Regions from separate parts of the Paenibacillus sp. YAE3 genome, predicted to be linked through region 3. Evidence: riboswitches for the same ligand, from Rfam matches in the RefSeq annotation. Region 3 holds a riboswitch; each other region holds the start of a gene.
What was found. Region 3 has a riboswitch for thiamine pyrophosphate ahead of AC27KL_RS19780 (YkoF family thiamine/hydroxymethylpyrimidine-binding protein). Riboswitches for the same ligand answer to the same signal wherever they lie in the genome.

Region 1: linked by a shared signal. The riboswitch ahead of AC27KL_RS13550 (ECF transporter S component) and the one ahead of AC27KL_RS19780 (YkoF family thiamine/hydroxymethylpyrimidine-binding protein) in region 3 are both predicted to bind thiamine pyrophosphate.
Region 2: linked by a shared signal. The riboswitch ahead of AC27KL_RS01715 (ABC transporter substrate-binding protein) and the one ahead of AC27KL_RS19780 (YkoF family thiamine/hydroxymethylpyrimidine-binding protein) in region 3 are both predicted to bind thiamine pyrophosphate.

The regions. Positions count from the first base shown of each region.
Region 1 is NZ_BAAIYF010000006.1:164,971-173,083, forward strand. It holds gene AC27KL_RS13530 (glycosyltransferase family 4 protein) at 1-1,044, opposite strand, end outside; gene AC27KL_RS13535 (YheC/YheD family endospore coat-associated protein) at 1,351-2,433, shown strand; gene AC27KL_RS13540 (energy-coupling factor transporter transmembrane component T family protein) at 2,459-3,265, opposite strand; gene AC27KL_RS13545 (ABC transporter ATP-binding protein) at 3,265-4,803, opposite strand; gene AC27KL_RS13550 (ECF transporter S component) at 4,796-5,404, opposite strand; TPP riboswitch at 5,510-5,621, opposite strand; gene asd (archaetidylserine decarboxylase) at 5,949-6,755, shown strand; gene AC27KL_RS13560 (SDR family oxidoreductase) at 6,752-7,618, opposite strand; gene AC27KL_RS13565 (phosphotransferase enzyme family protein) at 7,630-8,113, opposite strand, start outside.
Region 2 is NZ_BAAIYF010000001.1:372,568-380,680, reverse strand. It holds gene AC27KL_RS01730 (ABC transporter ATP-binding protein) at 1-758, opposite strand, end outside; gene AC27KL_RS01725 (ABC transporter permease) at 788-1,549, opposite strand; gene AC27KL_RS01720 (MTH1187 family thiamine-binding protein) at 1,546-1,839, opposite strand; gene AC27KL_RS01715 (ABC transporter substrate-binding protein) at 1,915-2,961, opposite strand; TPP riboswitch at 3,141-3,252, opposite strand; gene AC27KL_RS01710 (GerAB/ArcD/ProY family transporter) at 3,448-4,488, shown strand; gene AC27KL_RS01705 (spore germination protein) at 4,485-5,924, shown strand; gene AC27KL_RS01700 (Ger(x)C family spore germination protein) at 5,921-7,066, shown strand; gene AC27KL_RS01695 (MFS transporter) at 7,090-8,113, opposite strand, start outside.
Region 3 is NZ_BAAIYF010000010.1:112,865-120,977, reverse strand. It holds gene AC27KL_RS19795 (PucR family transcriptional regulator) at 1-635, opposite strand, end outside; gene AC27KL_RS19790 (CD3324 family protein) at 935-1,237, opposite strand; gene AC27KL_RS19785 (HelD family protein) at 1,575-3,740, opposite strand; TPP riboswitch at 4,039-4,155, shown strand; gene AC27KL_RS19780 (YkoF family thiamine/hydroxymethylpyrimidine-binding protein) at 4,299-4,955, shown strand; gene AC27KL_RS19775 (ECF transporter S component) at 4,952-5,545, shown strand; gene AC27KL_RS19770 (ABC transporter ATP-binding protein) at 5,545-7,323, shown strand; gene AC27KL_RS19765 (energy-coupling factor transporter transmembrane component T family protein) at 7,317-8,113, shown strand, end outside.

The DNA of each region.
Region 1 (8,113 bases), on a different contig from region 3:
TTCATCGTTTAAAAGCCGGATCACGGCAGCGCCAAGCTGCTTTCCGAGGGAGGGAAGCGGCAGCACGATCCCGCTTTTCCCATTCTCTACGATTTCCGGGATCCCGCCGGCATCCGAAGCCACCACCGGAACCGCCGATGCCATCGCTTCCACGTTCACCAGGCCGAAGGCTTCGCCTTCCGCGGAAGGAACCGCCACGACATCGGCCAGATGGTACCAATACGATATCGCGGGGTACGGGACGAAGGGGATGAAGGTCACATGCCCGGGGTAAGGTTTTGCCAGATCGTGAAGATACCGTTCATAAGGATGAGGCCTGGCGGATTGGTAATACGGGCTGCCGACGATCAGCACCATGACGTCCGGCACGGCCCGCACCAGCTCAGGAAGAGCGGCAAGCAGATGATGCACGCCCTTGATCGGCAGCAGCCTTCCGGCATACATGACGATCCGCCTTCCCTGCCAGCCCCTGTCCCTCAGTTTGGCTTCGCGAAACGCCTCGGAGGACGGATTCCAGCGCGGGGTAAAGTCCTGGAGCCTGACTCCAAGCGGGTTGACGCTTATTTTATCCTGGAGCGCGGGATGGCGCGCGGTTACCTCATGCTTCAAATACATGCTGTTGACGACGATTCCGTCCAGCGGCTGCAGGACCCGGCCTGCCGACTCCCGATCCATGTACGGCGGCGAAATATAGGTAAGCGAATGAATGGACGACACCACCTTGCTGTCAGGCAAAGCTTCTTTAATCTTGCAGGCCAGAAGCGGACGGTTCTGCACGTCGACCACCCGCGGCCTCCACGCCGACAGGGCTTGGATCACGGCCGAAGCATAACGGGCGCCTCCGGGAAGGCGATGAACCGGAATCCCGCCGTCGATCGACCCGACGACAGGGCGTCCCGGCTCCCGGACTCCGTAAATTCTCGTATCGAAACCTGCCGGCACCATAGGGATCATCTGTTCCACCACCCGCTCCACGGAGCTGCTCCGTCCCGAAGGAATATAAAACGAACCCGGCGTTACGACGGCGGCTTTATGCTTTTCCACTTGCTGTCCCCTCCTTCCCATCAGGTTGAAGTGCCTGTTCGGTATATACATGCGACTGAACCTTCCCTTCTCTAGCCTATACAACCACGGGGGAGGGCGGTGACAAACGGGGAAGGCCCGAAGCCAAAATAGGCTGAAAACGAACGGACAAACGTCCCTTGCTGTCACGAAACCAGCGGCATAAACTATATCGACCGGGGGAACGCCATTCGGAAGGCACCGGCACCAAGTTTTACGCATCCTAAGAACACGGGCATCCATGGCGAGAGTTGAAAAACGACGATAAAGATACAGGAGGGATGAAATGTGTGGTTTTCTTATGTCGGGATTCTGTTGAATGCGGCTGTGCACCGGGGAATTCCGCATGGAACAACCGGGCAGGAATCCCTATCGAACTATGAGGAGGCCGCGCGGGTTTACGGTCTGATCCCCTGCTATATGCGGCTTCAGGATCTTGACCCGGACAACGGGCAGTGCAGCGCTTACGTGCTCAGGGACCATGCTTGGACGCTCGTGCGCATGCCGATCCCGCGCGTCATTCATAACCGGGCGATCTATTTGGACGCAGGGTCGCGGCAAAAAGTCGAATTCCTGCTCCGCCAGGGTTACGTTATCTTTAATGCTTTTAACCGCTATGGAAAAGATGAAATACATCATCTGCTCAAAAAAGACCCGCTGCTTGCGCCCCACCTCCCGGAAACGCAAAATGCCACATCCTCATCCATCACGGACATGATGCGGCATTACGACGATTTGGTCATGAAGCCCTGCGTCGGCAGCGTCGGCCGCGGCATATGGCGGCTCCGCCGGGCCGGGGCGGCCTGGAAGCTTACCTATTCCCCCAGCGGCCGATCCTCCGGCTGGAAAACGGTAACGCTGCATCAAAACCAGCTGCCGGCCATGCTGCGGAGACGGCTCGCGCGCATGCCTTACCTCGTACAGGAGCGCATCGCCCTGGCGGAGTACAAGGACCGGCCGTACGACCTGCGCGTTTCCGTGCAGCGGGGCATCAGCGGGCAATGGGAGATCACCGGTCTTTATGCAAAGGCGGCCTCCTCCCGTACCTTCGTTTCAAACGTGGCGCAAGGGGGCCGGGCTTTTCCCGCCGAAACCGTCCTTGCCGAAAGCCTTCCCGGTTTGGCGCCCGATGTCGTCTTGACGGACGTAAAACAGCTTGCCCTGCGGATCGCCGCAAGATTGGAGCTGCATCTTCCCTGGGCGGCCGACTTCGGGCTCGACATCGGCTTGTCGAAAACGGGGAAACCTTATTTTATCGAATGCAACGGACGCGATCAGCGTTACGGCTTCCGCAAGGCCGGCCTGAACGGGCTGTGGAAGGAAACGTACCGCAAACCCATGGCCTATGCGCGTTATCTTCTTGGGGACTGATGCCCGCTCCCTCGTTCCCTCATGTTTAGGAATGATAGCGGACATCGGCGATGCCGAACCACGGGAAGACGGCCGCGGCGGCATAAGCCGCGCATGGAGCGAGGGCAAGCAGCAGGACGGCGGCCGCGTCGGTCCATGAGACGTTCGACGGGTAGTAATAGGTTCGTTTTCCCCCGCCGTCAAACTGCTTCGCCTCCATCGCAACGGCTACCCGGTGGGCCCGGCGGATGCTCTGGGACAGGAGCGGCACGGCGTACAGCCGGACATGCTCCGCCATCCCCCTTAACCCTTTTCCGCGAACCGCGATCCCCCGTACCTGAAGCGCCTGCCTGCGGATCATAAATTCCTCCCACACCATCGGCAGCAGGCGGATCGAAGCCATAAAGCTGTAAGCAAACCGCGGGGCCAGCCTGAAATTTTGCATAAGGGCGTAAAACAGCTTTACGGACGGCGTCGTGCTGACAAAAAGCAACCCTTCGGCCGCAAACGCAATCGAGCGGAATCCCAGATGAAGCCCGCGATAAAAGCTTTCCTCCGAAATGCGAAAGAGCCCCCACTGCCACCACAACGTGTCCCCTTTCCCGAACAGGATCATCGTCATGGAGGAGGAGACGAAAAGAAAACCAAACGGCAGAACCAACAGAAGCGTCTTCCGGACCGGAAACCCGCCGAACGCGAATAATAGAACGGTATATACCAGCGCCTGGTACGCCGCGAAGTCGATGTTCCGCGTCAGCACCGTGACCAGGCACAACGCGACAAACAGGACGAGCTTGATGGCCGGATTGGTGCGCAGCAGCACCGTTTGCCGCGCCGGTTTCAGCAATTCGATCATGTGCCCGCCCGCCTTTCTGCCCGGTCGGCCTCGATCGCCGGACGTTCGGCAACCGCGCCGTCCAGCACCTCCCACACCTTCGTGGCAACACGCCGGGCGATGTTCTCTTCATGGGTGACCATCACGATGGCTGCTCCCTTTTCCTGCATCTCCAGGCAGTAATCGAGGATCGCAAACGTATTCCGGGCATCCTGGCCGAAGGTCGGTTCATCCAGCAAAAGGACAGGCTGCTCGCCCGCGACGGCGGCCGCCATGCTGAGCCTCCGTTTTTGGCCGGTGGAAAGCTGGTACGGATGGCGGCGTTCCAGCCCTTCCAAATGAAAGAATCGCAGCAACCCTCGCGCTTTCGCTTCGGCCTCGGCCTTCCCCGCTTCTTTCCCTTTCGCGGAAAAGCCGACTTCCTCCAGCACCGATTCCGCGACGAACTGGAATTCCGGGTTTTGGAACACGTAACCGATCCGGTCCGAGGGCGGACGAACAGCCCGGCGCGCTCTCCGGGAGGCGCCCTCCGTTTCCGGCATGGCCTCCCCGCATAACCGGTATTCCCCGCGAAAGCGCAGGAGCGACATCAGGCTGAGCAAAAGCGAGCTTTTGCCGGCCCCGTTCGGACCGACGACCGCGATAAAATCACCGGGATCGACCCGCGCCTCGTCTGCCCGCACCACGGGCCGGCCGGCCCGGAATCCCGCAAACCGCCGCAGCGTCAGAAGCGGAGCGGATGCGTCCGGCTCCAGCGGCTTCGCCGCTCCGCCCCGCCTCAGGTCAAGCACCTTGAAAAAATCCTCCCATACGCCCGGATACCAGATGCCGTACTGCTGCAGCTCCCGCCGGAAGGCGCCGAAAACCCATGCGGGAGGGCCGTCGCCGAGAACGCTCCCGTCGGGAGCCAGCAGGACGATCCGGTCCATCCGGTCCGCAATCTCTTCGATCCGGTGCTCCACGACGATTAAAGTCCGCCCTTCCGCCGCTTTCCAGACGGACTCCCACATCTGTTTTCTCCCCTCGGGGTCCAGGAGGGCGGACGGTTCGTCCAGAAAAATGACCTCGGGCTCCAGCAGCAGCACGGAGGCCAGCGCCAGCCGCTGCTTCATGCCTTGGGACAGGCTGTCTACCGGAACATGCAGCAGATCCGGACGCAAACCGACCGCTTCAAGGGCCCGGCGCATTTCGGGCACCATCCGTTCCCGCGGAATTCCGCGGTTTTCCAATACGAACGCCAGCTCCTCGTCGACGTATGGCATGCAAAACTGCGTATCCGGATCCTGGAACACGTACCCTCTGGAATCCGGCGCCACGATGCCTTCCGCTTTGATCGGCACCTCGATCACTTGCGGAATCAGCCCGCCGAGCACCTGCAGCAGCGTCGATTTGCCGCAGCCGCTGGGCCCGAGCAGCAGCACTTTCTCGCCGCGGCGAACGGACAGGGACAAATCCTTGAACACGAAAGACGGCTCTCCCGGAAATTTAAGCCTGAGCTTGCTGACTCCCGCCACGGTCTCCGGCCCGAACGGTTCTAAATCAAGCGACTCAATCATGGTCAAGCGCTTCATAATCCTTTTGGGTCACGGGCCGCAGCAGCTGCGTCACGCCGGTAGCCTCCAGCGCCTTCGCCAGCGCAAACGCCAAATATCCCGCCAAAATCGCGGAGCTGATGATTCGGAGCACGTATTTGAACAGCATCATCCCGAGCGTATAGTCCGTCACGTAACCAAAATAAACATCGACCGCAAACGAACCGAGCGCAGCGGCCGCGCCCGCAAATGCCGCCGTCCCCATCTTGAAGCTGCGGTAGCGCAGCAAGGCAAAAACCAGTTCCGCCGCAAGGCCTTGCGCGACGCTGTAAAGCACCAGCTGAACGCCCCATTCGCTGCCGAACAAAATTTCCACATGGGCCGCCGCCACCTCCGCCAACAGGGCAACGCCGGGTTTGCGAATCAGCAGCATGGCGAGCGTCGGCGCCAAAAACCAGACCCCGTACACCAGCTCATCGGCCTGAAAAAACAGCGGCTTGAACAGATCGTACACCGAGCTCCAAAAATGATAGACGACGCCAAGCACAAGCGACAGCAAAATCGTGACCAGCAAATCGCTCAGCCGCAGCCCTTTCCTTTTTTCCGCCTGAAGCACGTGATTCATCCTACATCTTCCTCTCTTCTTCGGTGAGCGGGAATGCGCAAAAATAGGCATGAAAAAAACCGCCCTGGATACGCAAAGAGAGACGGTTAAATAAGCCCAATCCATGGGCTTCTATCGCGAATTCTCTACGCTGGCATTATCCAGATCAGATTCCCGGTCAGCAGCGGATACAGCTGCAATCTCAGCCTGATTCACTCAAGCTCCCGCATCCCAATATGTAACGGACCGCCCTTCGCCAAAAAAACGAAGCATGCGAAAGCGTCCGGTTCCTGGTTCCAAAATACACCAATTCCGTGCCGGTTGGCAACAGAAAAAATTTTTCCTCGGCAGCCCCTGCCCTACTTCCCTCCCCCTGCATGCGGCCGTCCGTCTTGCGTTAGACCTTATTGATTTAACCGCTATTCTATGTCAATATATTTCAGAGTGTTCCAAAAATAGTATGCTGCGCATTTCGGATCCGGCCGAAATTCGGTGAAACCATAAGGCGGCCGCGAACGTTAACTCTATAAATCGACTCGAAGCACCATCCGAAGGGAGAAATAGCATGGCAAAACGATTGTTAAGGCTGATGACGGAGCTCTCCTCAAGAAAGTGGCTGTCCGCATTGATGGGGCGTTTTTCCCACAGCAGGCTCAGCAGGGGCGTCATCCCTTATTTTATAAAAAGCTATCAGATTCCGGCCGACGAAGCCGAAAAGGAAATCCACGAATACCGGACGCTGAACGAGTTTTTTTCGCGCCGGCTGAAGCCGGGCATGCGCCCGGTCGAGGAAGGGCCGAACGTGCTGACAAGCCCGGTCGACGCCAAAATAACGGCCATGGGCGACATTAGCGCGGGGACGATATTAAACGTCAAAGGCCAGGATTATTCCGTGGCGGAGCTGCTGAACTTTTCCCCCCATTTGGAGCTGTACAAACACGGCTATTTTTTTGTGCTTTATTTAAGCCCGACCGACTACCACCGCATCCATTCCCCCATTACGGGGGTGCGTACGGAAAGCGAGCATATCAAGGGCCGGGCTTATCCGGTCAACGAATTCGGCATGACCCGGATGAAATCGGTGCTGTGCCGGAACGAGCGGCTGATCACCTACATCGCCGGGGAATACGGCGAGGTCGCCGTCGTGAAGGTCGGCGCCATGAACGTCAGCAGCATCCGTTACGACGACGAATCCGTGTCCCGCTGGAACAACGGCGACGACCTGGCCTATTTCGAATTCGGCTCGACCGTCGTGCTGCTGACGCAGGACGGAACGTTTACGCCAAGGGCCGGCCTGAAGCCCGGGGACCACGTCCGGATGGGCCAGCTTCTCGGAACGCTTCACCCTCCGGTCCCGCGGGACAAGGGCTAAGATCCGCTTTCGTCCCGGCCCAGTACGGAAGCGATCATCTTTTGCAGCAAACGCCCCGGCAGGATCGCTTTGGCCCGGAGCGTCAGCCGGGTGCTCCCCGGCAGCGCGTACCGGAACGCGGGCCGCTTCATGCATGCGATACGCGCAACGAGTTCGGCTACCTCCTTCGGGTCGCCTCCTTGTCGTGCGCTTTTTCGCGAAAACGCCAGCACCTTGTCCATCATGGCCCGGTAAGGCGAACCTTCGGGAGCGCTCATTTGCGCGAACCCCTTGTCCCAAATCGGGGTTCCGTAGGCCCCGGGCTCTACCAGGACCACATCGATGCCGAAGGGTTTGGCTTCGAGCGCAAGGCATTCGCTGAAACCCTCTATGGCGAATTTCGAGGAAGCGTACGGCGCATATCCCGGAAATCCGATGCGGCCGCTGATGCTGCTCATCTGGATGATCCGGCCTTTCCCCCGCTCCCGCATGATCGGCAGCACCGCCTGCGTCACCCGCACCATGCCGTGAAAGTTCGTATCCATCTGTTCCTGCCAAATCGCGGCAGGCACCTCCTCGACGAAACCTCCGTAGGCCGTTCCGGCATTGTTGACCAGCACGTCCAACCGGCCGTACTGCCGGCGTATGTATGCCGCCGCGTCCGTCACGCCGGCGGCGTCGGTAACGTCCAGCCGCACGGCAACGATTTTCCCCTGCACCCCGGCTTGCGCCGCCGCGTCCATCAGCTCTGCCTGCGCCTCCATCCTCCGGATGCCTGCGATGACGGCGAATCCCCGCCGGGCAAGCTCAACCGCCGTCAGCAAACCGAAGCCGCTTGAACCGCCCGTTACCAGGGCTACCGGCTCCCCTTGCATTGTTTTCATGTTATCCCACCTTATACGGGAATCGCTTCGAACAGAAACGGCTTCCCGTCCAAATAATGCCGAAGGAGCGCCAGCGAATACGGCTTGCTTTCCCTCAGCTCCGCCGCTTCCCACGGATGCGGGGCATGGAAGCTCTGGTTTTCGATCAGCGCTTTGACAAAAAACGTTTCGAGCGCAGGAATGCAGCCCGGCTGGCCGGAAACGGGCCGCAGCCGCTCGTATCCTTCCATGAACCATTGGCGCTGCACAGGGTACAAGCCGATAAACGACTGCGCCAAATCATACAAATAGAAGCCGAAACCGCAGCGCCCGAAATCGATCGGATAAGGCTCCCCGCCTTTGAACACCATGTTTCCTTCATGGAAATCGCCGTGAATGAGGCCGAAGCTTTCGCGATCCCGCTGCATGCCGGACATATGGGCCGTCACTTTGGCGGCCGCCTGCTCATAAATCGCGTATTCGTCCGAGGTTAGAAAACTCCCATGATGCTGCTTG
Region 2 (8,113 bases), on a different contig from region 3:
GGATGCTCGATGATGTCCTCGCGGCGCGGGCGTTGGAACGGCACGTCGATCTCGTGAAGCACCGAGGCGGGACGGCTCGAAAACACGTAAATACGGCTGGATAGCAGCAGCGCCTCTTCGATATTATGCGTAATAAAGAGCACCGAGCGGCGGCTCTCCTCCCAAATATCGAGCAGCCAGCGCTGCATGTCGCTGCGGGTCAGGGCATCGAGCGCGCTGAACGGCTCGTCGAGGCACATCAGCTCCTGCGGGCTGAGCAGGGCGCGCAGGAAAGCGGCCCGCTGCTGCATGCCGCCGGACAGCGTATGCGGATGGTTTTTCTCGAATCCGCCAAGCCCGACCTTACCGAGCCATCGGCGGGCATTTTCGCGGGCTTCCCGGTCAACCTTCCCTTGGACCTCCTGGGACAGCAGAACGTTGTCTTCGATCGTCCGCCATGGGAACAAGGCCGGCTGCTGCGGCATGTAGCTGATATGTCCCTGCTGGCCGGTTACGTCCGCGCCGTTCATGCGTATGCTGCCCGCATCCGGTTTGACGAGGCCGCCGATGATATGGAACAGCGTGCTTTTGCCGCTGCCGGACGGTCCGAGGATGGAGACGAATTCGCCTTTGCCCACGGTCAGCGTTACGTCGTCCAGCACCTGCAGCCGGCTTCGCTTGGACCGGAAGGTTTTGCTGATGCCGGCCGCTTCGAGGGCGGGAACGGTTTGATGATCGCCGGTTTCCAGGGCAGCCGGCTTTTGTTCCAGCGTTGACATAGGTTTAGCAGCTCCTTTCTTTTCCGGTATCAGTTTTCCTGTTTCGGTTTCCACCGTACAAGCCATTTTTCAAGCAGGGCGATGATGCCGAACAGGAGCAGGCTTAGCGCCACGATGATCATGATGGCGACAAACATGCGATCGGTGCGGTAGCCCGATTTTTGCAGCATCATATAGTATCCGATCCCCTTGTCGGCACCGATCCACTCCGCGATGACCGCTCCCATCACGCTGTACGTCGCCGCGATTTTGACGCCCGAAAAGATCGCGGGCAGCGCGTGCGGCAGCTCCAGTTTGGCGAAAATTTGCCGCTTGTTCGCGCCGATCATCCGCATGTAATTCAGCATGACCCGGTCGGTCTGCTTCAGTCCGCCCATCGTGGCGACGGCAACGGGGAAAAAGCAGACCAGGGTAATGACGATCAGCTTGGGCAGCAGCCCGAAGCCGAACCAGATCATCAGGAGCGGGGCAAGCGCGATGGTCGGAATGTTTTGGCTCAAAATGAGCAGCGGGTACAAGGCCGACTTGAGAAACGGGATCAGGTGCAGGATCAGCGCGATGATCAGCCCGACCGCCGTTCCGATGATAAATCCTTCGAGCGTCAGCCTCACCGTGGCCCCGACATGGCCCCACAGATCCCCGGCCCCAACTGCGGTTTCCTTGGCGATATCCACCGGGGAGGGGAGGATCCATTTTTCGATATGAAACAGCGAGGTGCTCAGTTCCCATGCGACCAAAAAGAAGAGGACCGCCACAAAGGGCGGCCATACGCTATTCCACCAACGTCTCATGGACGGTATTTCTCCGTAAGCCGCTCCATGCTGATGCCGCCGGGACGATGGGCGATTTTGATCTGGGAAATGATGCTTGGGCTGCCCGCCTCCACAAGAGCTTCATGCATGCGGCGCACGACGTCGAGCAATTCCTCGAGTTCGCCTTCCATCGTCGTTTCAAGCGGGTGCACCTCGTATTTGACGCCAGACTTTTGGATCACTTCGATGGCGCGGTCGACGTAATCGTAGGAATCCTCGTTGTTCGGCGTTTTTGGAATGACCTGTATGCTGAGCAGGGTATGAGCCATATCAATCACGTCCTTTTAAAATTTGATGATTGCTTTAAATCACGCAGCGGGTTCGCTTGGTACAGCGATCCTTACCTATTGCTGCGGCAAAAAGTCGTTCGTAAACGCGTTTTCGACGTCCAGCGGCTTGTCGAGCAGCTTATGCTCGTACATCCAATCCGAATATCCTTTCCATACCTGTTCCTTCTGCTCGCCCCAGCGCTTGGCGTCGTCCTGGTATTTCGGGCTGAGCCACTTCTGGCTGGCCATGACGAGATCCTTGTCGAGCTCGGGCACGGCTTTGATCAAGATGTTGGCTGCATCCTCGGGATGCTCAATCGCGAATTGATAACCTTTGGAGGTAGCGCGCATAAACGCTTTGACCAGCTCCGGATCTTCCTTGATCTGCTTTTCATTGGTGACGAGGACCGGCGTGTAATAATCCAGCTTGTCGGAGAAGTCTTTGACGTACAGCATATCGAGCGGCTCCTTGCGGAGCTCGGCTTCGATGCCGGTCCAGCCGTAGAAAATCCAGGCGAAATCGATGTCGCGTTTCACCGCCGTAAAATAATCCGCTTCGCCCATGTTGACGATTTTCAGCTTGCTGACGTCGGCCTTGTCGATGTCCATGATCGAATCGATCACGGCTTTTTCCACCGGGGAGCCCCAGCCGCCGTACGTTTTGCCTTCAAAATCCTTCGGCCGTTTGATGTTCCGGTCCACGGGCGCGGCAAAACCGGAAGTGTTATGCTGGATCACCGCCGCGATCGACACGAGCGGAACGCCTTGCGTGCGCGCTTGGGTGACGTTTTCCTGCACGCTCACGCCAAACGGCACCTTGCCCGATGCCACCATCGCCTCCGCGCCGCCGGCTCCCGGCTGCACGATGTCGACGTTCAGGCCTTCTTCTTGGTAGTACCCCTTTTCTTTGGCGACGTAGAGTCCCGTATGGTTCGTGTTCGGCGTCCAGTCCAGCACGACTTTGACATCCTTCAGCTTTTTGGGCTCGCCGCCGCCGGCCGAGGAGGTTTCCCCGGAAGGCGTTCCTTGGCCCGTCGTTTGGGCGTTTTTGCTTCCGCAAGCGGCCGTAACCAGCACAAGCAGGAATGCCAGCAAAAACAGTCCGATTTTTTTCGTTTTCATTGCGTTTCTCTCTCCCTTGTCCATTTAATCCCCTTCATTTTGCAAAAGAATCGCGTTTCCATATCTGGAGGCGAATCACGGGACCGCGGCCGTCTTTATTTTCGCCGGAAGGTCCGATCATTCAACAAAAAAAGCGCCCCGGATGCGGGACGCTTAAGGCGCAAGGATGACATGGCGAACGCCATGACGATGGCTTTTCCTACGCTGGCATTACCCAGATCAGGTTTAAGGGTCAGTATCTTGGAGGGATACAATCTCAGCCGGCCGATTCCAGCACCCCGGATTCTTATGAAGTTAACGGGTTATTACATTGGTATTATAGTCCTAAGCTCGGAATAATTCAACGCTTTCGGCCGCGCGGCTGGACAAGCCAGCGTATAAATGCCCGTAGAAATGCCACTATAAGGATGAAAGGAGTCTGGTTTTTACAGGGGGCTGAGGAAAATCAAAACAAGCATTTCGTTCATTCAAACGGTCATGATTTTGATGCTGAGCACCGGCCTGCTGAATCATGTCATCATCATTCCTATTTTGCTTGACGCGGCAAAACGGGACGCCTGGATTTCGGTGCTGCTGGCATGCGGACTCACGCTCGTATGGGCGGCATTTCTTTATGCGGGCATGGCGAAACTCAATAAACGCCATCTGTTCGATTGGTTGGCCAAAGCCTATCATCCGATCGTGGGCCGCGTTTTGGCCGTTTTCATTGGTTTGTACCTGTTTGCCATTTGCGCGGTAACGACCCGGGATACCGTATATTGGATTCATCTGACCTTCTCTCCCGAAACGCCCATTATGATCTTTTCGTTTCTGTTCCTTCTGATCTCGGCTTTAAACGCTTTTTTGGGCATTCAATCCGTTGCCAATACCGCGAGTTTATTGCTGCCGATGGTGATTGTGCTTGGCTTTTTTGTCATGTCGTTTAATATGCCCCACAAGGACTACTCCTTGCTGAAGCCGATGCTTGAACTTGGCATGGGGCCCGTGTGGAAGGGGACGCTTTATGCGGGGGCCGGCTTTGCCGAAGTCATCATGATCTTCTTTTTGCAGCATCATATCCGAACGCGCATAACCTATGTTTCCTTGGCCGTCACGGTTTTGCTTTTTTTAGGACTTACTCTGGGGCCCGTCATGGGCGCCATCGTCGAATTCGGGGCGGACGAAGCGGGCAAGCTCCGGTTTCCTGCTTACGAGCAATGGAGGCTCCTGAACATTGGCCGATACGTCGAGCATCTGGACTTTTTTAGCGTCTACCAATGGTTCTGCGGCGCATTTTTGAGAATTTCGCTCGCTTTGTTCCTCATTCTCGACGTTTTTCGGGTGAAGGGCAAAAAAGAGAAAGCGTGGGTGCTGGGGGGGATTTTTATCGCGATCCTGATCATCATGGCCGTTCCTTTCAGCGACCGGTATTTTATGAAGGCCCTGTCCGTCTATGTGCTTCCCGTATCGGTGTGGGGAATAGTGGCTTTTTCGGTGATCATCACGGGGCTGATCGGCTTGGCCCGGCGAAGGGGGAGAATATCGTGAAAAGCCGTGAACGAAAGGAAGCCCAGGCCATCGAAGGCATCGTTACGGAGCTGTTTGGATCAAGCTCGGATATCCGAAGAAAAACGATTCCGTTATCGGTACCGGGTTATTCGGTTCAGCTGATTTACTGCCAGGGATTGTCCGATACGGCAAGAGTGGAGCAATGGGTCGTGCCCGAACTGATGAATATACCGGAGCAGATCCTGCTGTCGGACGAGATGGATTGGCCGCGCAAAATTCCGTTCCCCATGGACCCGATCCCCGAGGACCAAAGGGAGGCGGCAATGAAAGAGACCGTGCTCGCGGGAGACCTTCTGCTGATCTTCGCGCCGTCGAACAGCTGCTACTCGATGATTATGACCAATGCGCCCAAACGGCAGCCGGAGGAGCCGAACACGGAGGTTTCGACGAGGGGGCCGAGGGACGGTTTTATCGAGGACTCGTACACCAATATCGCTTTGATCCGAAGACGGCTGAAGACCCATCTCCTTGCCGTCGAGGAGTTTACGATCGGTTCCGAAACGTCGACGAAAGTTCATCTTCTGTACCATAAGGAGACGATCCAGGAGCATGTCCTGCAGGAGATCCGAACGAAACTTTCCCGCGTGAACGTCAAAGGCCTTGTGAGCAACAGCCAACTCGAAGAGATATTGACGGGCTTCTCGCTTTTTCCGCTGATGACTTATACGGGAAGGCCGGACTATGCCGTCAACGCGCTGCTTCACGGGAAATTTGCGATCGTCATGAGCGGCGCTCCGACGGTGCTCATCGCCCCGGCGAGCTTCAACTTTCTGCTCAACTCCTCGGAGGACGCGCATCTCGTCAATGTCGTGGTTGCTTTTACGCGTTTTTTGCGGATTTGCGGCGTGCTGCTTTCCCTGTTCCTGCCGGGGTTTTGGATTGCGCTGACGACGTACCATCAGGACCAAATCCCTTTTACGCTGCTGGCGACCTTGGTGAATTCCAGGCAGGGCGTGCCGCTCCCGGCTCCTCTGGAGGCGATGGTGATGCTGCTGTTGTTCGAGATTTTCCGCGAAGCAGGCATGAGGCTACCTTCCGCGTTTGGACAGACCTTATCGGTCGTGGGCGGGCTGATCATCGGCCAAGCTGCCATCAGCGCAGGGATTGCGGGCCCGGGGACGATCGTCGTCATCGCCATATCGGTGCTTGCGACGTTTACTTTGGTGAACCAGTCCCTGGTCAACATCGTCAGTCTGTTTCGCATTCTCGTGCTTCTGATCAGCGGGCTGTTGGGGTTGTTCGGCACGCTGTTCTGCCTGCTGGCTTTGGTCCTGTTCATGGTCAACCTGCGCTCTTTCGGCACGTTCTATTTGTCTCCGGTAAGTCCTCCGAGATTCAGGGAGATGTATAAAATCCTGTTTCGGATGCCATGGGGAAAAGGCGAGTTCACCAGCAAGGCGGGGAAAAAGGGATGAAAAACGTGCGTTGGGTTCGCTGCCTCCTTGCCGCGGCGCTCTTGATCGTTCCGCTTACGGGCTGCTGGGGAGCAAGGGAAATCGAACACATGATTTACGTTAATACGATCGGGGTCGATTACGTTGAAAACCAGGTTGTCGTTTACATCCAAATGGTTAATTTCAGCGGCATCGCCAAAAAGGAGTCGGGACAGATGCAGCAGCAGAAGACCTCCGTCGGAAAAGCGGGAGGGGCTTCGTTCGATGAGGCGATTTTTAATTTGTACGCTTCCAGCCCGCAAAGGATCTCGTGGAGCAACGTAAAGTCGATCGTTTTCAGCGAGGCTGCCTTGAAGCATGGCATCGTGGATCAGGTGCTGGAGGTATGGGACCGTTATTACGAATTCCGGTATACCGTCTGGACGATGGCCACCCGGGATCCGTTGGAAGAGGTGCTCAATACGAAATCCATCAACGAGCTGTCGGTCGTATACTCCCAGCTTAACAGCCCGATGCGGATCTATGAACAGAGCTCGGTCATCGCCCCGCTGTACCTTTACAAGTTTATATGGAAATGGAAAGAGAAGGGCGAGACGGTTCTGCTGCCGTACGTCGAAATCATGCCGGGATGGACGGAAGACGGAAAACCTTCGCCCAACGTCAGCATGACCGGGGTCTGTTTTTTGAATAACCAGAAATTCCGGGGATGCCTCGTGTCGGAGAATATCCTGGGCCTGAGGTGGCTGGAAAAGAAAACGAGAAGAACCCCGCTTGCGGTCAAGCAGGAGAAAAAAGTACAGGCCATGTTGGTCATGAACAAAATCAAGCCCTCGATCCGTCCGAAGCTGAGGCAGGGCAAGCCCGTTTTCGACATTAGCGTGTCCATGCAGGCCACGATTCCGCAGCTGAACGCCAGACTGAACAAGAGGGAACTGGAAATGGAAGCTGCGAGGGAAGTGAAGCAACAGGTGATGAGAACCTACTTAAAAGCCTTGGAAATGGACGTCGACGCCTATGGGCTATCGGGCATACTCCGCCGGAATATGCCCGATGCCTGGCATCGATTAAGCGCCAAGGGGGAAATCGATCTGGATTCGGACAGCATCGGGAAGATCGATATCAAGGTGAACCTGATCAGCGGCGGCATTTCGAAATTGAAATAAACGCCGGTTGCCCGTCGATTGCTTCAGTTGCTGCAAGCCTCCTGCGCGATTTCCTGCCGTCGTTCGGCGGCTTGGAGCTGCCTGCGCTGCAAAACATATGCCGCGAAGCTGAGCGCGACCATAAAAAGCGTAAACAAAGCGAGCATCCACGAGGTTTGGTTCACCTCCAGATGGTCCATGCACCAGCCGATGATCAGGGGCAGCACCGCTCCCCCGACGCCGCCCGAGGCGATCAGGATGCTTGGCGTCGATTCTTCGGTTCCTGCCAGCAGCTTGCTCGCAAAGACAAGGGCGATCGAAAAGATGCCGGACATAAACAACCCAAGCAGCAGGATGACGGCAAACGCGGACCAGACCGCGGCGGTAAAAGGAAATACGGCGAGCAGCACCAGCGTGGCGGCGCAGCTGTAAAAAACATAAACGCGGTAATGGATCCGCTCGGCGACGGTCCCCGCGAAAATCCGCCCGACGGACATCGCGATCCAGAAGCAGGTGACGCTAAGCGCCGCGCCGGCTTCCTTCATGCCGATTTTCTCAATGAGAATGGCAGGCATGAAGTTGGCTAAACTCATTTCCGTGCCGACATAAAGAAAGAAAAAGACCATAAACAGCGCCAGGATTCCCCAGGATTTTCCCTGATACGGAAAACGTTTTTGGCGTGCAGCCTTGCTGATGTCCGAACCGCCGACGTTTGCTGCCGGCTTCTTGGCACGGAGCTCCGCGTCGATTTCCCCAAACGAGCTTTTGGCCCACAGCAGCAGCGTCGCCAGAGCAAACAAGGAAATGACGAGGAAGGAAAAACGCCACCAGCCTTGGGAGATGAATCCGCTGGCAATCAGCGGCATCACCATCGCACCGACTCCGAATAAGACTTCGAGCCGGCTCATGGCAACCGCCGTTTTTTCCTTGATCGCCGCGATGATGATCGTCCCGATGACCGCTTCGATCATGCCGAACCCAAATCCGGCGCATACCGCGATCGGGTACAACCATCCCCACGGCGGCAGCAGCAGGTACGCAAGCTCGGCTGCGCAAAGCAGGGAAATG
Region 3 (8,113 bases):
AATTTTCCGAGCATTTTATTATCGACGTTCACTTCCCACTGCCGATGGCTGTCGGAAGGGACATACGGGCTGCCTTCCGGGGAGGAGGCAAGCACGCCGCCGGTTTTATCGACGATCCATATCCGCGATTCGATCAGCTGGGAGACGCTGTCGGCAACGACCTGAATGCCCTTGTTGTTAAGCACGAGTCCCGTCAGCGCCTTGTTGACCTCCTCGGCACGTTTGAGCAGCACGGCCTGCCTGTTCAAAATTTGCTCCATGACGTTATACGTAATATCGATGTAAGCCATTCGCACCGGGAGCTGAATGATCGGGACATGGTATAAATTGCTTTTATCGATCATTTCCTGCGGGATTCGGGGAATGAACCGTTCGGGTTTGATGGCAATGCCCGCCCCGTTGACTTTGGCGAGCTGCTCGATCATATCGGTGAGGAGCGATAGGTTGTCGCGCGCGGGATACCCGGCGGTGAGCACCATTTCGCCTTCCCGGAGCCAGCTCCCGATATCGGGAACCTCCCAAATATCGATATACTGCACGATCCGGTCCAGTCCCTTTTCCCCGCTGATCAGCTTTGCGTTTTGCATGACGGGAAGTTCAAGCATTTCTCTTACGGTCAAGCCTTTTAAACTCATTTCCTCACCTCTCACGGTTCACGGTTATGATGGGATGAAGCTGACGCGCCGCTCCATGACCGCGTGATGTCGTTCCTGCCTTCATTGTACCTTACCTTCCTGCCTTCTTGCCATGAAACGAATCCCGTATCCAGAAGAAGGAAAGAAGCTTTTGCGCCCAAAGGCAGGAGCTTTGGGAAACGAACGCAAACGAAAAAGGGAATCCCTAAGTTTCTCGTAAGAACCGATCGGGATGCCCTTTCGCAAACGAGGATGTTTCAAATCCCCGCTCCATATGATTTTGATGAGCCCGGCGGCAATCAACGGCGTACCGGCACTGTTTCCGCGCCATGCTCCGCACGCTTTTTGAAGATGACCTTCCGGATGCTTTCGACGGACAGATGGAAAGTTTTCGTCAAATATTCGAGCGAGTGTCCGCTGCAATGGAGATTGTAAATCTCCTCGTTTCTGCGCTCGATCATCTGTCTGGTGCCGCTGTTGACTCCCCAGCCGACACGTTCGCTGCTTCTTTTGGGAATGTAGATCAGCTCGCCCTCAATGTGCTTCTGCAGCTCTTTCAGCAAACTAGGGGGAAGCACATCCCTCCCGTTTCGGTAATTCACGATAAACGTCCTCCTTCATCAGATGTTGGTTCCGATTTGCGAATTTTGCGTTGAACATTTTATCGCTCCCTCCTTTCTGTTATGTAGGATATATTTAAAAAAGGTAATTAGGGAGGCCTGCTTCCGGCCCCCCTGAACTTTGCGATTTCCGCTTAGGCGGAAACCACCTCGTTATTTGTGATCAAAATTGCATCAGCTCCTTTCTTTAGGAAGTTGTCGGCCGTCCGACACCTTTATTAACTCATATTTGGAGCTTCTCTTCAAGCGAAAGAATAAGTATATACGTTTTTTACCAGGATTTTTTTACCTGCGGATGCCAGGCGCACGGATCTTGGCCCTACCAGCCCGTCACCGCGATCTCTTCATCCATGTTTTGCAAATAATCCGGCAGCGGGCCGCCGTGCATCAGCCACAGCTCGTGCAGCGCGCGCGTGCACCCGACGTACAGCAGCTTCGCATCCCAAGCCGAAGCGCCGTAATGCTCCCCGTCCGCATCCGCCACGATGACCGCGTCAAATTCGAGGCCTTTCGAGAGGTATACGGGCAGGACGGATAAGCCGCCCTCGTACGCCTGGTCGCCGCCGTCGATCAAGTGAAGATCAGGCAAGTCCGGCTGCAGCCGTTCGTGCAGCGCCCTTGCGTCCTTCAGCGTCCGCGTCAACACGGCCACCGTTCGGTAATCGCCCGACGAAAGCTTAAGCAGCCCTTCGCGCAGGCCCTTTAAGCGCTCGTCTTCGCCGCTTCCATAGGCGATCATGCGCACCGGGTTCCCGCTCCGAAAAACGGGCACCGCAAGCAGTTCGCTGCTTACCCCTTGCTCGAGGATGCGGTTGGCGAATTCGATGATTTCCATCGTGGAGCGGTAGCTCCGCGTAAGCGCAAAATACGCCGTGTCTTCCGGCTTGAACCAGGCCCTCATTTCCTCCCAGCCATGAACTCCCCGGTAGGCATGGATGCCTTGGGACAAATCCCCGAGAATGGTAAAGGAGTGGCCTTTCACGAACAAATCGAGGACCGCGACCTGAAATGGCGAAAAATCCTGCGCCTCGTCGATGACGATATGGTCGAACCGCTGTTCTCCCGTGATATCGTTGAGCAAATAATGGATGTACAACAGGGCAGGCAGGTCTTCCTCGCGCAGGATATCCTTTTTCAAATCCTTTTGCGTCGATTTCAACACGGCGTCCGGAATGCCCGCCAGCCGTTCTTCCGGCCAGCCGGCCTGCAGCTTCAGCGCTTTGAACATTTGCTTGTACAGCACGAGCGGCTCGAACTTCGGCCACTTGGCGGCATATGATTTTTCGCGCTGGGACGCTTTTTTCTTCCGTTCCTTCATCGCGGCGGCCGAAGGCGACTTTTTCAGCTCCATCTCGACCCACCGGTGGATTCTCGCCATCACCCGTTCTTTCCGCTTGGCGAGCGGATACGGCTTATATTCGTCGTTGAACCAGTGGAGAATCGTATCGCGCGCAAGCACGGCGCCCTCCCAAGGCATAAAGTCCGCTTGGGGCACCGAAGCGTCTTCCATCGCCTCGATGCAGGCGCGGATCATCTCCATGAACCGGATCGAGCCCTTGAAGCGTCCGGGAACCTCGTCCGTCACCTCCGGCATTCCCCCGTCCGATTCGAACCAGTAGGAAAGCGTCTCGGACGGATCGGCAAGCGGAATCTCGATGCCGAGCTGCTTCATGGCCCAATCCGCGAACGTGCTCTGCTGGATGTCCCCGACGCCGAGTTCGGGCAGCACGTCGGAAATGTAATCGAGGAACATATGGTTCGGGGCAAAAATGATCATCTTCTCTGCCGTGACCTGCTCCTTGTACTGATACAGCAAATAGGCGAGGCGGTGCAGCGCCACGGTCGTTTTTCCGCTTCCCGCCACCCCTTGGATGATCAGCGCCGTATTTTTTGCCGCGCGGATGATTTTGTCCTGCTCCGCCTGGATGGTGGAAACGATGTCGCGCAGCTTGTTGTCCTTGTTTTCGCCCAGCCGGTATACCAGAAATTCGTCGGATACGGCCGGCTGGTCGCCGTTCCGGTCATACGTGTCGGACACCCGCTCCAAAATCTGCTTCCGGATGACGAGGTTCCGCTTTAAATACACCAGCCCTTCAATCGTTCCTCCGGGCGCTTCGTACGAAGCCGGTTCATCCCCGCCCGTGAAGGAATAAAACACGCTGGCGATCGGGGCCCGCCAATCGATGACCATCGGCTGCTCGCCGACCTCCTCGTGATCGACGCCGATTTTGCCGATGTAAAGCGGTTTGGGCGCCGCATCCTTTTTTTCCTGAAAATCAAGCCGTCCAAAATAAGGGGCCGCCAGGCTCTTGGCCAAGGACTGCCTTTTTTCCTCGCGCCCGGCCTCGAGCACCTGCTCGGTAAAATCATGCCCGGTATACACCGGGATCGCGCGCAGCCGCTCCAGCTGCTTGTCGATTTCCGCTATCGTTGCATTCAGCCTTCGCTCTTCCTCTTGATAGGCACTTTGAAAAGTTTGCTCCAATTTCAGTTACCTCCTAAAAGTTTTTCCGCCAGCCCAAAATGGCCGCGGGAGCCGTTCGTGCGCCGTTCGCTGCAACCCTACGATATGTACGGGGCGAACGCCGCGAACCACCCTGCCCTGGTAAGCTGATGCTTAGTCGTGAGCCATAAGCCCGCTTAGAAAGGATATTCAGTATATCACAATGAAGGCGCATTCTCCAGCGCGGCCCGTTTTGAAAACGGCGCTTTCAAAAGACTCGGGTCTTTACAATCTTTTTCGAAGCTGTATAATGGGAACCAGCAAAAAACTGCATACGGATAGATAGCACTAGGGGTGCCTTTCTGGCTGAGAGACAAGTAGCGAATGCATGCGCGAACGTTAACCCTTTACACCCGATCTAGGTCATACTAGCGTGGGGAAGTGCGGTGAAACGACTGCTTCGAGGCCCTTCGATCCGAACGACGGAACCGGCCTTCGAGCCGTCCGCGAGCTGCACTCTTTCGGGTGCGGTTTTTTTGCGTGCCGGCCGGCTTGAAGTTGAAAATCGATCAGCGTTCGATGAAGGAGGAAACGAAGGTTATGACTGAAAATTTGCATAACGGCATAGAAGCGTGCGGGGGATCCGCCGGCGCTTGCGGGACCAGCCGCATCGCGGGCTGCCGTTTTTCGATTTATCCGATGAGCGGCCGTTTTGCCGAAATCATCGAAGAGGCTTTGAAACGGACGAATACGTCCAAAGTATGGATGTTTACGGACGATGTCAGCACCTGCGTCCGCGGGCGGATGTCCCATGTGTTCGACGTCGTGCAGTCGATGTTCGCCCATGCGGCGGAAAGCGGGGAGCATGTCGTGTTCAGCGGCACGTTTTCGATCGGCTGCCCGGGCGACTCCAGCGGCGACGCGTACATGTCGGAGGATGACGTCCGTTTGAACGCTGCCCCCTCGGGGGTCGACACGTCGGCGCAGTTCGCCCTTTATCCGATGAACGCGCCGGGATATATGGGCATGATCGCGGAGGCGGTCCGGACGGCTCAAACGCTGGGCACCTTCTCCGGAAGCGTTCATTATGCAAGCCGCCTCGACGGGACTGCCGGCGACGTGTTCCGGACGCTGGAGCAGGCGTTTGCCAACGCTGCGGAGGAAACGTCCCATTTGGTGATGACCGCAACCCTGTCGTGCAACAGCCCTTCCCCGAAGCCTGCGCGAAAACAAGCCGGGGAGGCGCAGATCCGATGAAAAACTGGAAATTGCGCGACATTATCGTGCTGAGTTCGCTGTCGGTCGTTTTTGCCGTCGTATACGTTCTTTTCCTGCAGGTCGGCAACGTCCTGGTCGGCTTGATGGGGCCGATGGGATACGAGGTCATTTTCGGGATCTGGTTTATCGTATCGATCATCTCGGCATATATATTGCAGCGTCCGGGAGCCGCGCTTTTGTCGGAAACGGTGGCCGGAACCGTCGAGCTTCTGATCGGCAATACGACAGGGCCGGTGCTTATTTTGTCGGCCTTTATCCAAGGGCTCGGGGCCGAAGCCGTCTTTGCGGCGCTGCGTTACCGGAACTATTCCGCCCCGGCCTTGATGGCCGCAGGCGCCGGTTCGGCCGTCTTCAGCTTTGCCTGGGGTTTCATCCACTCGGGGTTTGCCGCGTTGTCCCCGGGCCTGCTGCTGGCCATGTTCATCACCCGCATCCTCAGCTCCGTGCTGCTCGCCGGCCTGCTCGGCAAATGGATCGCCGACGCGCTGGCCAAAACCGGCGTGCTCCGCAGCTTCCCGATCGCCAAAACTTCGCGCGGTCAGCTGAGTTCCAAGGCGGAGGTGTCCTAATGGCCGCTGTAGACCGCCGACCGGTGCTGGAAGCCGACCGGATTTCCCTGAAGCTCGACGACCATCTTGGGGATGACGTGCTGTCTTCGGTTTCGATGTCGTTATACAAGGGGGAAATCACGCTGCTTTTGGGTCCCGGCGGCTGCGGAAAAAGCTCGCTCGCCCTCTGCTTGAACGGGATATACCCGCATGCGGTGGAAAGCGTCGTTACCGGCAGCGTGAAGCTGTTCGGAGAAACGCCGGACCTTCGCCATCCCGGAAAAACGGCCCAAACCGTCGGCATCGTCTTTCAAGACCCGGACAGCCAGTTTTGCATGCTGACGGTCGAGCAGGAGCTCGCCTTTTGCCTGGAAAACATCGGCTGCCCCCGGGAGGAGATCGGCGGGCGGATCGAAGATGCACTGAAGCTCGTTCAGCTGAGCGAGTGCCGGGAGAAAGAAATCCATACGCTCTCCGGAGGGCAAAAACAGCGCGTCGCCATCGCCGCGGCGCTCGTCCTTAGGCCCAAGGTGCTCATCCTGGACGAACCGACGTCGAATCTCGATCCGGCTTCGGCGCAGCAGCTCGCGGACCGGATCCATGCCCTCCGCCGGCTGCTGCCGATGACGATCCTGCTGATCGAGCACAACCTCGATCCATGGATGGAATACGTCGACCGACTTGTCGTTATGGACAAGCAAGGAACGGTTCGATATGAGGGGAAACCGGATGCGTTTTTTACGAACCAAGCACACGAAGCGGCGCAAGACGGCATTTGGCTCCCTCGGGCCGCCACGCTTCACCGCGCGTTGATCCGGGATGCCGGCGTGACCGGCGGCCAAGCGGATGCCGGGGATATCCCGGGCCCGCTGCCGCTTTCCGCCCGGGAGCTTATCAAGGAATGGACGGGGTATCCGGCCCAAATTCAAAAACAAGCGGCCCGTTTGCTTCGGGCGCGGCTACAAAAAAACGCGGAACCTGCGCGCCGCGGCGCGGCCGTCTCCGAACGCGCATCCGGCCCCGGCGTTGCCGAACGCATCCTGCTTCGCGCAGACCGGTTGTCCTTCTTCCGGGGAAAACGGGCGGTGATCGAGGAGATCTCCCTGTCGGTCCGCGCGGGAGAGCTTCTGGCGGTTACCGGCAGGAACGGTGCGGGAAAATCGACGCTGTTCGCCGTGCTGTCCGGGCTTCTGGAGCCTTCGTCCGGCAGCGTCACGCTGGACGGCAAACCGCTGCCGGACTGGAAGGAAGCCGAGCTCCGGAGCCGGATCGGATTTATTTTCCAGCATCCGGAACATCAATTCGTCGCCGATACGGTGTATGACGAGTTGGCTTATTCCTTTCGATTGCAGAACCGCAGCGACACGGACATCGGCGAGCGGGTAAACGGCCTTTTGCAACGATTCCGTCTGGAGGGCCGCGAGTCCTTCAGCCCCTTCTCGTTGAGCCAAGGACAGAAGCGGCGCCTGAGCGTGGCCGCCATGCTGTCGGACGAACAGCAAATTTTGCTGTGCGACGAACCGACCTACGGGCAGGACGCCCATGGGGCCAAGGAGCTGATGTCAGGCCTGCGGGCCCGCGCGGACCAGGGGTTGGCCGTCGTCGTCATCACGCATGACATGGAATTCGTGCAGGAATACGCCGACCGCGTAATCGTTATGAACAGCGGTTCGATTCATTTCGAGGGGCCTCCGATCTCGCTCTGGTCCAAGCCCGCGCGATTTCTGGAAGATCAAGGCCTTATCCCCCCGATAGCCGCGCGGTTGCTGCAAGCCATGGAGATGGGAGATCCATGCTGAACGTCCAGAGCGAAAAATCCGTCCCGGTCCCCCGGCCGCGGCTGCTTCGGCTTGAGGAGCTGAATCCGGTCATCAAAGGCGTGACCGTCGTATTGTGCGTGCTCCCGCTGTCGCTGGTATTCGATCCGGTGACGACTTCGGCGGCGTTGGTCATGACGCTGCTTGTCACATGGATATTCGGGGACGTCTCCTGGAGAAGATGGCTGCTTCTGTTTTCGCCGTTCCTTGTCCTGGCATGCGGTTATTTCTGGACCGCCGCTTTGTTCCCGCGCGAGCAGCCGGAACCGGGCTCCGCGGTCCTATGGTCCATCGGACCGGTGCGGGTGACGGTGGCCGCATTTCAGGTGGCCCTGTCGCTCGGATTGCGCACGCTGCTGTTTTCCGCGCTGTCGCTTCTGTTTATGCTGACGACCGACCCGGTCAAGCTGATGCTCAGCCTGATGCAGCAGTGCAAGCTGCCGCCCAAGCTCGCTTACGGCATTTTGGCGGGTTTTCGTTTTTTGCCCTTGTTCCGCGAGGAATTATCCATCATGCAACGAGCGCACCGGGTAAGGGGGGCCGGACGCATCCGCCGCACGCCCCGGTCGCTGCTGGAGGCGCTCAAGCGCTATGGCATTCCGCTGCTCGCCGGAGCGATCCGCAAATCGGAACGGGCCGCGGTGGCGATGGTATCGAGAGGGTTTACCGGAACGGGCCGGCGCGATTTTTATGACCGGATTCGGGTCACCTGGAGAGATTGGGCATTTATGGCCCTCATGCTGGCGATCGTCGCGTTCAGCTGCGGTTTTTC